2 regions of the Paenibacillus sp. JNU01 genome follow, and region 1 is predicted to be linked to the other one. Evidence: a T-box and tRNA genes for the amino acid it is inferred to sense, from the RefSeq annotation. Region 1 holds a T-box; the other holds one or more tRNA genes.
The links. A T-box is a leader RNA that pairs with one kind of tRNA and senses whether it is charged. The one in region 1 lies ahead of tyrS (tyrosine--tRNA ligase), so its partner is inferred to be a tRNA-Tyr.
Positions count from the first base shown of each region.

Region 2: it has a tRNA-Tyr gene. The T-box ahead of tyrS (tyrosine--tRNA ligase) is inferred to sense a tRNA for this amino acid. The anticodon was not compared.

Region 1 is NZ_CP169723.1:1,227,510-1,234,841, reverse strand. It holds gene NLBNIHML_RS05095 (Dabb family protein) at 1-170, shown strand, start outside; gene NLBNIHML_RS05090 (NRDE family protein) at 216-992, shown strand; gene NLBNIHML_RS05085 (nucleobase:cation symporter-2 family protein) at 1,314-2,630, shown strand; gene NLBNIHML_RS05080 (protein adenylyltransferase SelO) at 2,969-4,438, shown strand; gene NLBNIHML_RS05075 (Imm63 family immunity protein) at 4,512-4,955, shown strand; gene NLBNIHML_RS05070 (DMP19 family protein) at 4,976-5,440, shown strand; T-box leader at 5,525-5,752, shown strand; gene tyrS (tyrosine--tRNA ligase) at 5,869-7,131, shown strand; gene NLBNIHML_RS05060 (YxcD family protein) at 7,225-7,332, opposite strand, start outside.
Region 2 is NZ_CP169723.1:2,808,457-2,815,788, reverse strand. It holds rRNA gene NLBNIHML_RS12320 (23S ribosomal RNA) at 1-1,843, shown strand, start outside; tRNA gene NLBNIHML_RS12315 (tRNA-Asn) at 1,911-1,986, shown strand; tRNA gene NLBNIHML_RS12310 (tRNA-Ser) at 1,990-2,081, shown strand; tRNA gene NLBNIHML_RS12305 (tRNA-Glu) at 2,091-2,162, shown strand; tRNA gene NLBNIHML_RS12300 (tRNA-Val) at 2,230-2,305, shown strand; tRNA gene NLBNIHML_RS12295 (tRNA-Met) at 2,323-2,396, shown strand; tRNA gene NLBNIHML_RS12290 (tRNA-Asp) at 2,422-2,499, shown strand; tRNA gene NLBNIHML_RS12285 (tRNA-Phe) at 2,595-2,670, shown strand; tRNA gene NLBNIHML_RS12280 (tRNA-Thr) at 2,691-2,766, shown strand; tRNA gene NLBNIHML_RS12275 (tRNA-Tyr) at 2,776-2,861, shown strand; tRNA gene NLBNIHML_RS12270 (tRNA-Trp) at 2,868-2,941, shown strand; tRNA gene NLBNIHML_RS12265 (tRNA-His) at 2,972-3,044, shown strand; tRNA gene NLBNIHML_RS12260 (tRNA-Gln) at 3,067-3,141, shown strand; tRNA gene NLBNIHML_RS12255 (tRNA-Gly) at 3,146-3,220, shown strand; tRNA gene NLBNIHML_RS12250 (tRNA-Cys) at 3,227-3,300, shown strand; tRNA gene NLBNIHML_RS12245 (tRNA-Leu) at 3,307-3,385, shown strand; gene NLBNIHML_RS12240 (class I SAM-dependent methyltransferase) at 3,550-4,476, shown strand; gene NLBNIHML_RS12235 (helix-turn-helix domain-containing protein) at 4,829-7,219, opposite strand.

The sequences.
Region 1 (7,332 bases):
ATGTAACAGAAGAAACAGACCGTATTCAAGGTTATACGATTGGATTGAGAGTGACGTTTGCAGATCAGGACGCACTGCGTGCTTATGGTCCACATCCTGCTCATCAGGCATTTGTAGCCTCTCTCGATGGTTGGGTGGAAGATGTCATTGTTGTTGATTATGCGATATGAAGTTGCGATTCTAGAGGTTAACGACTATAGGAGTTGAAGGTTCCCATGTGTTTAATTTTATTTGCTTACCACATGCATCCAACGTATCCGCTTATACTGGGGTCAAACAGGGATGAATTCTATCACAGACCTACGGCTCAAGCACATTATTGGGAAGATTACCCTCAGATATTGGCAGGGCGAGACTTGTCAAAAATGGGAACCTGGATGGGCGTAACAACCGGTGGGCGTCTGGCTGCTGTTACGAATTATCGTGATCCGAATGAAGAGATACATGCCAAGGGCTCAAGAGGAGATCTGGTTGCTGACTTTTTAAAGGGAACGTCCACACCTGAGCAATATGTATTACATGCAGAGCAAAGTCGCAATGATTATCCTGGCTACAACCTGTTAGTGGGGGATCGCGATGGGCTCTATTATTATTCGAATGTGGGTAATGTCGTGATGAAGTTGAAACCGGGAATATACGGGATTAGTAATCACTTGATCAATACAGATTGGCCCAAGGTGAAACGTGGGAAAGAAGGGCTGGAGAGAATCATTCAAGGAGAGAACCTGGACGAGGATACTCTCACTGAACAAATATTAAATCTGCTACAAATTGCAGATCCTACAGTGGATGAACTTCTGCCTCATACAGGTGTTCCATTGGAGTGGGAACGTTTGCTTTCTCCCATCTTCGTCAGAAGTGAGAAATTTGACTATGGGACGAGAGCTTCATCCGTTGTTCTGATGAACAGAGAAGAAGTGTTTTTTACAGAAATGGTTCACCAGAACGGTGAGATAATGGAGCAACATTTTAACATCAAGCTTCTCAACTGACAAGCTAAGAATATGCAACAAGTGATGTTGAGAAATACGCATTAACATGCAACACTGAATTTAAATTCCACATTTATGTCTCTTTTTTTCGAGTGTCAAAGAGGGCTATCCAACCTCCTGTGTCAACTAATATAACGCGACATAATCGGTATGAGAGTACCTTTTGTATAACACGCCCAATTTTAGTTGGGCTCTTTATCTCTGATCACAATTCTATGTTATGAATCATGGAACTTCCCTGAATAGTTTATATAATGTGAATCAACATAACATGATTTTTGCAGCGGTTCGGTTGATTCTAATTTCAGGGGGCAACGTGGGATGAAAGAAACCAAAAAGATGAGAGTTTTTTCACTGGGGATTCAGCACGTACTCGCAATGTATGCGGGAGCAATTCTGGTACCTTTGCTCGTGGGCAGAGCGCTAAATCTGACAGCAGAACAGTTGGCGTATCTGGTATCCATTGACCTGTTAACGTGTGGGATTGCAACATGGCTTCAGGCTCGGAAAGGCAAGTACTTGGGGATCGGTTTGCCAGCAGTGCTCGGCAGTTCCTTTGTCGCGGTGACACCGATGATTGCGATTGGATCGCAATACGGCATTCCTGCCATATATGGGTCGATCATTGCAGCGGGTTTATTTATCGTCATCTTCGCCGTGTTCTTCAGTAAAATCGTCAAATTGTTTCCACCAGTGGTGATCGGTACAGTGGTAACCATCATCGGTCTTGCGTTAATCCCAACCGGTATTAAAAACATGGCGGGTGGAGCAAACAGCGAGAATTTTGGAAGTTTGGACAATTTGGCTCTTTCATTTGGTGTTTTACTTTTCATTCTGATTCTGAATCGATATGCTCGCGGCTTTGTTAAATCCCTGGCTGTTCTCCTTGGTATTATCGCGGGGACCCTCATCGCAGCCTTCATGGGAAAAGTGAATTTTGCCGCTGTACAGGAAGCCTCCTGGTTCCATTTACCTCAACCCTTTTACTTCGGATGGCCTACTTTCGAAATTGGTCCCATTATTACAATGATCATTGTAGGTACGGTTGTCATCATTGAATCAACAGGTGTTTTTATGGCTTTGAGCAAAATCTGTGATCAACCTATTAACGAGCAAGATCTGGCACGGGGATATCGCGCAGAAGGTTTCGCGTTTGTCCTGGGCGGCATATTTAATGCTTTTCCATACAATACCTTTGCACAGAATGTTGGTTTGGTTCAGCTCTCGAAGGTGAAAACGACCAATGTCGTGATTGCAGCCGGAGGTATTCTGGTCTTTCTGGGACTGATTCCGAAGGTAGCTGCTTTTGCAACCATTATACCAAGTGCTGTCCTCGGAGGAGCGACGGTGGTTCTGTTCGGAATGGTCGTCTCATCCGGGATCAAAATGCTGCAAAACGTCGACTTCAGCAAACAATCCAATCTATTGATCGTGGCTTGCTCCGTCTCACTTGGGCTTGGTGTTACTGCTGTACCTGATCTTTTCGCCGAGCTTCCTCAAAGTATTCGCATCATTGTTAGCGATGGTATTATCACAGGAAGCCTGTCAGCGATCCTACTCAATATCTTCTTTAACCTCGGTTTCAAAAAAGAAAGCTTGCCTGTACAACCCGTACAGGTTCAGGAAGCACATACGTAATTCTTGTAATAACATACATGTCATCGCGTAGACGGAATAGATCCAAGACGGTTTTTCCGGGAAGTGGAATGAAAGGGAATGACTCCACTTAGCAGAGAATCTTCTTGGATTTTTTTGCGCGAAACCAACAATGGGTTATTTCCCTTATCAAAGTGACTATTCATGAAGAATGCAAAAAGAATGCAAATATGCTAAAGTTTCATCAAGAACATTTTATATGTTCGTTTAAGTCAACATCCTCTTGAATTTCCATGCGACTACATAAATGAGCATTGGTTCACAAGGCAAGAATATAACCTGGGATGATCCCTTGGTACAGAAAAGGAGTTGTGATCACCATGCAAGAAGAAACGTTGAACAAAGGATGGAATTTGGACAACAGTTATGCGCAGTTACCACAACCTTTTTTTACAAGTCAGAGCGCAGTGCCTGTTGAATCACCAAAGCTAATCATATTCAATAGACTGCTTGCCTCCAATTTGGGACTGGATGTGGAGTCACTAGACAGTGATGAAGGAGCGCAAATTTTTGCAGGTAACCTGGTTCCGGAAGGAGCTGAACCTTTAGCGCAGGCGTACGCAGGACATCAATTCGGCAATTTTAACATGCTTGGTGATGGAAGGGCTTTGCTGCTGGGAGAACAGATTACGCCACAGGGCGAGCGAGTGGATATCCAGTTGAAAGGTTCAGGAAGAACCCCCTACTCCCGTGGAGGGGATGGACGAGCTGCTGTTGGACCCATGTTGCGTGAATATATCATTAGCGAAGCGATGCATGCACTGGGTATTCCAACGACTCGCAGTTTGGCCGTGGTGGCAACAGGAGAAAACATTATTCGCGAAACAGAGCGGCCTGGGGCTATTTTGACTCGTGTGGCTTCCAGTCACATCCGAGTAGCAACCTTCCAGTACGCAGCCAGATGGGGTTCTATTGAAGATCTTCGGGCATTGGCTGATTACACGTTGCATCGACATTTTCCTGAGGTTGCTCAAGCCGAAAATCGTTATCTTCTGCTCCTTCAGGAAGTGATTAAGAGGCAGGCGGCTCTCATTGCCCAGTGGCAGCGAGTTGGTTTTATTCATGGCGTGATGAATACGGATAACATGGCTATTAGTGGTGAGACCATTGATTATGGTCCATGTGCCTTTATGGATGCCTACAATCCTTCAACCGTATTTAGCTCCATTGACAGACAAGGTCGCTATGCTTATGGCAATCAACCGTATATTGCAGGGTGGAATTTGGCTCGATTTGCCGAGACGCTTCTGCCGTTGTTGCACGAAGATGAAGAGCAGGCGGTGCAACTCGCGCAAGATGCCATCGCACAATTCTCTGAATTGTACCATCATCATTGGCTCCAGGAGATGCGTGCCAAACTGGGCTTGTTGGATGAAGAGGCCGAAGATGAAGCCTTGGTCAAGGATCTTCTTGAACTCATGGAGAAGCATAGTGCAGATTACACGAATACGTTCCTGGCTTTGACTTTTGATACTTTGGAAGGAACAGCCTGGTTTGGCACGTCAGAATTTGCTGAATGGCATGAGCGTTGGCAAGCCAGATTGGACAGACAGCAAGGTGGGAAGGAAGTCTCTACGCAGTTGATGAGAACGAGCAATCCAGCGGTCATTCCCCGTAATCATCGGGTCGAGGAAGCCCTTGAGCGAGCGGAGAATCATGGGGATCTTAGCGTGATGGAGAAGCTTTTGGCTGTCCTTTCAGATCCGTTCGCACATTCACCTGAACAGGCTGAGTATGCTGAACTACCTGCACAATGCGATACTTCGTACCAGACTTTTTGTGGGACCTGATTGAACAGTAAGGAAGAAGAGGCTGCCTTTGGCAGCTTTTTCATTTTTTTTATTAAAATAGGCAGGTGCATTCATGTCCAACATGTTAAACAAACAACAATTGGCAGACATCCTTATACAGCTTTTAGAGCGAACTTCTTTCCGCAGGGAACAGATGCAGAACTATGTTAACCGCCTGTATGAGACCTTTAAATGGGACGGTGTACCCTATGTGGAGTGTGGAAAAGATACGTATATCGTTCGAATATACGAACGTGGTCTCGTCTCGTTAGAGAAACGAGTAAAACAGCCGGAGGAAGTCATCTATTGGCTGCTGGAGGATATTATTTTCACCGCGACGCATGTAGGGTTGTTGGAAAGACATGGTGTCGATAATAAACGGACGCATTTGAACTATACAGATGAAGTGATGAAGGAACTGAACAGGGGTGTTCAGGAAGCTTTCCAGCAGATCGGTGATCCGTATTTACATTGGTATCAGACGGGTAAACGTCAGGAATTAGAGCGTTTGGAATAAAGAAAAGTGAGGTGTGTTACGTGAGCGAGCAAGATATCCATGATATTTGGTATGAGTATGCTGTATTATTTGTCGAAAAAAAGAATGAATCTGAACAGGCATGGGCTTCGTTGAATTCGAACGAGCAGGACATTGCTGCTTTATGGCTGTTAGAGGCGGATGTCTTTAATGGCGGTTTTATACAGTTTTTCTGCAACTGGGGGGAAGAAGTATACCGTTACGCGTTACGGGCATTACATAACATTGGTGCGACTCAAGTAGTGGAGATTATAACCTCGGCATACGGCTGCATTGAGCATCTGAAAGAGGATGAAAGGCTTACTGGACTATGGGACATTCCTAAACTACTGACAAAGGAACAAGAGCACCAGTTAGATGCGCTGGATCAGCAATTTTGGAACAATGAGGATCAGATCGCGGAGAAAGCCTATGGTTATTATCAAGGAAAATTGAACATGATGATTATATCATCTGGTTTTAACTAAGCATCCGTTGTTCTGTTTAAGGTTTGCATACTTGGTCTTGCAATGACCGAAACGTTCGGCTATACTTGCTATAAATTGAATACATGAATCACGTTGATAGAGCGCAGTAGCGGCTTTGTCCCTGTTACAGAAAGTCAGGGGTTGATGGAACCTGATACATACAAGGGCTGCGAATTACACTCTGGAGTACTTGGGTAATGCCAAGCGGATGGGCAAACGATATATTGCCAAAAGTGGTATGGATAGCGTGTTAAGGTTATGTGTTATCCATGCAATTTGGGTGGTACCACGGTTATGATAATCGTCCCTGTGTCTAATGAAGACAAGGAGGCGATTTTTTTGTGTCCAAAAAAGCCGTTCCAGCGTGTTATTTCGTAAATTAACGTAGATCATGACTGAATTTTGAGGATAGAAAAGGGGTTATACGAATGAATATTATTGATGAACTACAGTGGCGTGACGCCATTAATCAGCAGACGGATGCTGAGGGATTACGTGAATTGACTGAAACGAAGTCCGTTTCTTTGTACTGCGGTGTTGATCCAACGGGAGATAGCATGCATATTGGACATCTAATTCCCTTCATGATGCTGAAACGTTTTCAACTGGCAGGACATCGTCCAGTCATTTTGATTGGTGGAGCAACAGGTACGATTGGTGATCCGAGTGGTCGTCAGGCAGAGCGGTCATTGCAAACGATGGAGCAAGTGCAGGAGAATGTGGATGCACTGACAGCGCAGATGAAGAAGTTGTTTGTAACAGATGGGGATAATCAGGTTCGCATGGTGAACAACTACGATTGGACGCACAAAATCAATGTCATTGAATTCTTGCGTGACTACGGCAAAAACTTTAACCTTAACACAATGTTGGCTAAGGATGTAGTGGCGAGCAGACTGGAAGGCGGCATCTCGTTCACTGAGTTTTCCTACCAGATCCTTCAGTCACTCGACTACCTGCACCTGTTCCAGAACGAAGATGTACAGCTGCAAATCGGCGGTTCAGACCAATGGGGGAATATCACGAGTGGTCTTGATCTGATTCGTAAAAAGGAAGGATCTGAAGCGAAGGCGTACGGTCTGACCATTCCACTTATGCTCAAATCCGATGGAACCAAGTTTGGTAAAACAGCTGGCGGCGCAATCTGGCTTGATCCGAACAAAACGACACCGTTTGAATTCTACCAGTTCTGGGCGAATACAGATGACCGTGATGTGATCAAATACTTGAAATACTTTACCTTCCTGAGCAAAGAAGAAATTGAAGCTTTGGCTGAAAAGGTAGAGACAGAGCCGCACAGACGCGAAGCACAGAAAGCACTTGCGGAAGAAATGACAAAATTCGTTCACGGCGAAGAAATGCTTGAACAGGCTAAACGTATTACAGCGGCGCTGTTCAGTGGTGATATCCGTTCCCTGACGGCAGACGAAATCGAGCAGGGCTTCAAGGAAATGCCTACCTTTGAAACGGATGGCGAAGCCAAAAATATTGTGGACTGGCTCGTGGATCTGGGTCTAGAGCCATCCAAGCGCCAGGCGCGTGAGGATGTCACCAAAGGTGCGATTTCCATGAATGGTGAGAAAATCACGGAGCTTGAATTCACGGTGTCTGCAGAGCATGCCATTGGCGGTAAATTCATCATTATCCGTAAAGGTAAAAAGAACTACAGTCTGGTTAAACTTCAATCCTAGTACAACTACAGGAACAAAAAGACCGTCTTCCATCTCTGTCAGGCGACAGAGCGGAGACGGTCTTTTGTATCACGGGTCATTGCTTGACCTATTTTATTGATTAACAATCGCTGTGATCTCTTCATCCAGATCAAGTCGTACGTTCTCACGGTACGCCCGAATGTTGTATTCGCTGTGCAGGTAACGAAGAATCGCTTCAAT
Region 2 (7,332 bases), 1.6 Mb from region 1:
AGTTGCACAGACAACCAGGATGTTGGCTTAGAAGCAGCCACCATTGAAAGAGTGCGTAATAGCTCACTGGTCGAGTGACTCTGCGCCGAAAATGTAACGGGGCTAAACACACCACCGAAGCTATGGCTTGATGCTTTGCATCAGGGGTAGGGGAGCGTTGTATAAGGGTTGAAGGTGTACCGTAAGGAGCGCTGGACATTATACAAGTGAGAATGCCGGTATGAGTAACGAAAAGATCAGTGAGAATCTGATCCGCCGAAAGCCTAAGGGTTCCTGAGGAAGGCTCGTCCGCTCAGGGTAAGTCGGGACCTAAGGCGAGGCCGAAAGGCGTAGTCGAAGGACAACAGGTCGAAATTCCTGTACCACCGTAAGCCGTTATGAGCAATGGGGGGACGCAGTAGGGTAGTGACGCGGACTGATGGATGTCCGTCTAAGCAGTGAGGTTGATGTGTAGGCAAATCCGCACATCATAAGGCTGAGCTGTGATGGGGAGCGAAAATTGTAGTAGCGAAGGTCATGATCTCACACTGCCAAGAAAAGCCTCTAGCCAGGTGAAGGTGCCCGTACCGCAAACCGACACAGGTAGGCGAGAAGAGTATTCTAAGGCGCGCGGAAGAACTCTCGTTAAGGAACTCGGCAAAATGACCCCGTAACTTCGGGAGAAGGGGTGCCCCGGTAGTGTGAATAGCACGAGGGGGCCGCAGTGAAAAGGCCCAAGCGACTGTTTAGCAAAAACACAGGTCTGTGCGAAGCCGTAAGGCGAAGTATACGGGCTGACGCCTGCCCGGTGCTGGAAGGTTAAGGGGAGTGGTTAGGGAGCAATCCCGAAGCTGTGAACCGAAGCCCCAGTAAACGGCGGCCGTAACTATAACGGTCCTAAGGTAGCGAAATTCCTTGTCAGGTAAATTCTGACCCGCACGAATGGCGTAACGACTTGGGCGCTGTCTCAACGAGAGATCCGGTGAAATTTTAATACCTGTGAAGATGCAGGTTACCCGCGACAAGACGGAAAGACCCCATGGAGCTTTACTGCAGCTTGATATTGAATTTGGGTACGATCTGTACAGGATAGGTGGGAGCCTTTGAAGTGTGAGCGCCAGCTTGCGTGGAGGCAACGTTGGGATACCACCCTGATCGTATCTAGGTTCTAACCTGGTACCGTAATCCGGTGCGGGGACAGTGTCAGGTGGGCAGTTTGACTGGGGCGGTCGCCTCCTAAAGAGTAACGGAGGCGCCCAAAGGTTCCCTCAGAATGGTTGGAAATCATTCGAAGAGTGCAAAGGCATAAGGGAGCTTGACTGCGAGACCTACAAGTCGAGCAGGGACGAAAGTCGGGCTTAGTGATCCGGTGGTACCGCATGGAAGGGCCATCGCTCAACGGATAAAAGCTACCCTGGGGATAACAGGCTTATCTCCCCCAAGAGTCCACATCGACGGGGAGGTTTGGCACCTCGATGTCGGCTCATCGCATCCTGGGGCTGAAGTAGGTCCCAAGGGTTGGGCTGTTCGCCCATTAAAGCGGTACGCGAGCTGGGTTCAGAACGTCGTGAGACAGTTCGGTCCCTATCTGTCGTGGGCGTAGGAAATTTGAGAGGAGCTGTCCTTAGTACGAGAGGACCGGGATGGACGTACCGCTGGTGTACCAGTTGTTCCGCCAGGAGCACCGCTGGGTAGCTATGTACGGACGGGATAAACGCTGAAAGCATCTAAGCGTGAAGCCCCCCTCAAGATGAGATTTCCCAGTATGTAAGACCCCTTGAAGACGACGAGGTAGATAGGCTGGGGGTGGAAGTGCAGCAATGCATGGAGCTGACCAGTACTAATCGGTCGAGGGCTTATCCAATAGCAAGTTGTAATTCGCACACTTTCGTTTCGAATCTAGTTTTCAGAGAACGATCTCTGAAGCATATTCCCTGATAGCTCAGTTGGTAGAGCACTCGACTGTTAATCGAGTTGTCACAGGTTCGAGCCCTGTTCGGGGAGCCATATGGAGAGGTGTCCGAGCTGGCCGAAGGAGCACGATTGGAAATCGTGTAGGCGTCACAAGCGTCTCGAGGGTTCGAATCCCTCTCTCTCCGCCATAATAACAAGGCCCGTTGGTCAAGGGGTTAAGACACCTCCCTTTCACGGAGGTAACAGGGGTTCGAATCCCCTACGGGTCATATTAACTTCAAAAAAAGAAGTTGATTTTTACAACAAGATTATGATATGATCATAAATGTGTTGTTCGGAGGCTTAGCTCAGCTGGGAGAGCATCTGCCTTACAAGCAGAGGGTCGGGGGTTCGATCCCCTCAGCCTCCACCATATACTTTTTATAACGACGCGGGGTGGAGCAGCCCGGTAGCTCGTCGGGCTCATAACCCGAAGGCCGCAGGTTCAAATCCTGCCCCCGCAATTAACTTTCCTTGTGAAAGTACTATGGAACCGTGGTGTAGTTGGCCTAACATGCCTGCCTGTCACGCAGGAGATCGCGGGTTCGAATCCCGTCGGTTCCGCCATTTAATCTTTACATGAGGCAAACTGTTCACTACATCTGCTGTATGGCACTGATGCCCTATATAAAGTGTAAGGAATTAAGATTAGACTTTATTATGGCTCGGTAGCTCAGTCGGTAGAGCAGAGGACTGAAAATCCTCGTGTCGGCGGTTCGATTCCGTCCCGAGCCACCATTTTCAAAACAATTTAATATGCCGGTGTAGCTCAACTGGTAGAGCAACTGACTTGTAATCAGTAGGTTGGGGGTTCAAGTCCTCTCGCCGGCACCATGTAATCCTGGAGGATTAGCGAAGTGGCCAAACGCATCAGACTGTAAATCTGCTCCCGTACGGGTTCGGTGGTTCGAATCCATCATCCTCCACCAGTTTTTAGGGGCATAGTTTAAAGGTAGAACAACGGTCTCCAAAACCGTTGGTGTGGGTTCAATTCCTGCTGCCCCTGCCAATTAACTTTTAAGAAATTTAACCTTTTGTGGCGATCGTGGCGAAGTGGTTAACGCACCGGTTTGTGGATCCGGCATTCGGGGGTTCAATTCCCCTCGATCGCCCCTTTGTTTTTTCATTTTTTATTGGGGATTAGCCAAGCGGTAAGGCAACGGACTTTGACTCCGTCATGCATAGGTTCAAATCCTATATCCCCAGCCATTATGCGGACGTGGCTCAGCGGTAGAGCATCGCCTTGCCAAGGCGAGGGTCGCGGGTTCGATTCCCGTCGTCCGCTCCAAAATATGGCGCCATAGCCAAGTGGTAAGGCACAGCTCTGCAAAAGCTTTATCCCCAGTTCGAATCTGGGTGGCGCCTCCAGTATATGCCGGCGTGGCGGAATGGCAGACGCGCTCGACTCAAAATCGAGTGGGAAACCGTGGAGGTTCGAGTCCTCTCGCCGGTATATTGAATAGCCCTACATGTTGCTTATGCAATGTGTAGGGCTATTTTATTTTATGCAGATTTTTGTACAGTAAAGAATATTGGACTTTAATAAACATTGACGTATGATTATATTCAGTATATTGTAGATAAGTAAAGTCTTTAATTTAGAGGGAGTGAAGCAAAGTGAATAATGAAAAAAATGTATCGGATACCGATCTGTTATTTAATCTTTCTGTATGGGAAGAGGCATGGAAAAATCGTCCGAGAAGTCCAAAATATAAAAAGAAAAGCGCCCCATTTAATACAGAAGAAGCATTTGAACGATGGGCTAGGGATTATCATGTACAGTCGTTCTCTGAAGAAGGGAAGCAACGTTCTGAGCGTATTATGAATTGGATTGAGAATCAAGGTGTGGAGTTCGAGGGGTTATCCATTTTGGACATTGGAGCTGCTTCGGGCATATTCACCATTCCTTTTGCAGAGAAGGGAGCAATTGTGACTGCAGTTGAACCATCTGAGTTGCTTGTCTCCCTGATGAAAGAGACGATACCTACAGCTCTTGAATCTAATATCGAAATCGTTAAAGAACGGTATGAGGAAATCTCCATTCAGGATAAAGGCTGGGAGAAGAAATATGACTTTGCATTTGCATCCATGTGTCCGGCAATGTCAGATTGGAAAACGATCGAGCAGGCGATCAACTGTGCCCGGAAGTATGTGTATATAAGCACTATGGCTGGACAGAAGGAACACACATTAATGGATGAACTTAAGGATGTACTGGGGGTAACTTCTACATACAAGGCTGGTGATATGGGATATATTCAACAGTTACTGTATTTAAAGGGTTATTCATACACTATGATCATTACGAGAGAAGTTAACTTATTTGAAGTACCAGTGGAAGAGATTATCGACAAGCTGCCAGAATTGCTTAATACGTATGAGTTACCATCGGATGAAGATTCTCTTAGTCTGGCTGAGAAATACATCCAAGATACATACAAGGATCGTACGGTGACCTTCTCACGTGGAGCAAGGTTCGGGAAGATTCTGATCCAACTTGAGCAGCCAAACATGAAAACAGTTCATATTAAGGATAAGCGATAAATCGTATAGGCTTGTTATGTGTACAAGGAGAATCAGCAATCGGGAGAAACAACGTGGTCTAACGTCTGAGATGACGCTAGGAAGCCTCACGCTGGCACACAAGAAGATGTATATGTGAAACAGATGAAGTTTGAAGGTAAGTTATTACAAGAGAGAGCAGGATCGTTGCTCCCTCTTTTTTTTAATTTCATTAAAACTTAAAGTGCATTGATCCAAGTCCTCGATTCCTTGAGCCTATAGAGCTTAATCAATGAACTACATATGGGCTAAAGGAATACTTAAATCCAATATCGAGACCACGGTAAAAACTAAGCCTGAAACTCGACACGAGACACGAAACGAAACACGTAGTTTACTTCCTGCTGCATAGTTCTGCATTCTGCTTACGCTCACGATACTGACCGGGGGTAATTCCTTCATATTTACGAAATGACCGAATGAAATTTTGCGGATTGTTGTACCTAAGTCGCGCTGCGATATCTTTAACGGTTAGATCACTTTCGTCCAGCCATTTTTTAGCGATGTTAAATCGGTACTTGGTTAAATATTCACTAAATGAACAGCCTGTCTCTTTACGAAAAACACTACTTAAGTAGTTGGCATTGTAGTGAAGCTTCAAGGCACACTGCTCAAGCGTCAGATCCTTATCATAATCTTGATGAATCATGGCAATCATTTTCTCTGATATATGCTGATATTGGGCAACCTGTCTCGCTTTAAAAACCTGAATTACGGGCAAGATGACTTGATGGTTAAACCATTCCTCAACTTCAGCGGCGTACTGCAAACGATGAAGTCCATGAAACATCGATCCACGGCCTTGTGAGATCTGCCCGAGACGTATGCCGGAATCCTGAGTCATCTGCAAAATATGCGTGAGCAGCCTCGTAAGAGCCACCTGATATTCTTCTGGGGAACACTCCATACCAAAGATCACTTCAAGAATTTGTTGCAGAAGAGTAGGTGCCTGGACTTCATCCGCACTTTGAATAGCTTGGATCAACAAATATTCCAATGATTCTGGGTAGGTCATGGACCAAGTGGAAGCATAATGATCAATGTTCTCATACTGAAAGATAATACCTGGGCCCAGCTTCATCCGATGCTTCAGTGCCTCCATTGCCTCTAAATAAGCCTGAGGAATGTGGTATAAGGAGTTATGCGGCTGGCTGAAGCCTATGCTAACTTGGAGAGCTAGAATTTTATTAATTTGTTGTTGTAACTGGTCTGTTAATACATATAGCTGCTGTGAAAAAACAAACTGATCCTCTTCAACGGTGCCAATCACCGTGACTACCGTTTGTTCCATAACAATGGGAAGCAATTGTTGGTCATGCACCACCGTTTCCTCTAATATATTTTGAGTAGCGAATAACAGGAGGTCACGATCATTCGCACTATATTTTGTATGATTAACGAGATCGGCCTGTAGTGTGATAACAGCAATTTGTTGCCATTCCCGAAGCTGACGCGTGAAGCCATATTCATGCAGGGTGTCATGAAGAGTATGAACAGAGATTTTACCCTGGAACAGATTCATCATAAGATGAGTGCGAATCTGTAAAAGATGCCTATTGAGTGTGTTCTCCAGTTGGGAGCGAGATGCAGATAATTGTGACACACCTGCTCTAATCTGTTCGAACTCATCAGACAGCTCAGTTGGTTGCTGAGTGAAGGTGCCTCCGTCTTTGGACAGCCTGTTGTCACCAAGTTGGGTTAAGAGCTTCCGAATCGGGACAAGCATTCGTTTGGAACCGAGCCAGGCAAGCAATAATGAAAGTAAAAGCAGGAAGAGACTGATATACAAAGTGTGTAATCCAATATCGATATATTCTTGTGTCAGAACGTTCGTAGGCGAGATTAGAACATAAGTCCATCCTTTTAAGGTAGTAGGGCTATACGTCAGGGAATAAGGTGTACCCGCGATCTTAACTTCTCGTTTTTCAAAGCCTGTTGAAAATGGAATGGGTGATAGTTTGGCTATGTTGGCTTCGGTATCTCGATCCTGTAATCCAATGGCAGACAACGGTTGTCCAATGTATACAGGATCGGGATGGACCAAGATACGTTGTTCCCGATTCAAAATGATCAGTCCTGAGGCAGTATTGCCTAAGGAGACTTCTCCAAATGTATTTTGCAAAGAGCATGCAGGAATTCCCGCTATGAGGGCAGCATCAGAAGACGTATTCAGATTCGGAATAGTTCTCGCAAGGGCAATATGATAAATACAGCCTGTACCGGGTGAACGCTCGTCATTACTGAACACCGATGACGGGGAGAGCTGCCACCCAGAGGTGAGCGTATCCGATATCAATTCCTTCATGGGAAGAGCGAGTGGAAAACCCGTATTACGATATAATCCGGCGTGATCAATAAGCCAATTCTGAGATTGGTTCACCAGGCTAATATCCAGCAGAGGTTCCCATGACCTCATATGTTGAAACTCGCTCTGCAGCTTGTCGGCAAGTAAAGGTCCTTTCCCTTGTAGTGAAGAAGAAGCAGACAGGGACCTGAGAGTTACTGGAGAGCGGACGGCCTGATCAAGCATATAACTGACTGTAGCGAGTTTGTGCTCTACGTTGGCTTGCATTTGTTCCAGCAACTGTCTGTTGGCCTGCGTACGATGCAGTTCAGATTGGTTCGATGAATAGATAAATGCAGCAATTCCCGTTAATAAAATGGGCAGGGTGCTTAACAGGATTCCGAAGATAATCATTTTGTGGAGATAGCTGATTGGTCGCACAGTTCCAGTTCCACTCCTGACATAAGTAATAGTAACACTTTCTATTTTAGTAAACGCTTACATATAGAACAATCTAAAATTTGTTTATTTGGATAAAAAAGTAATTTTTTAAA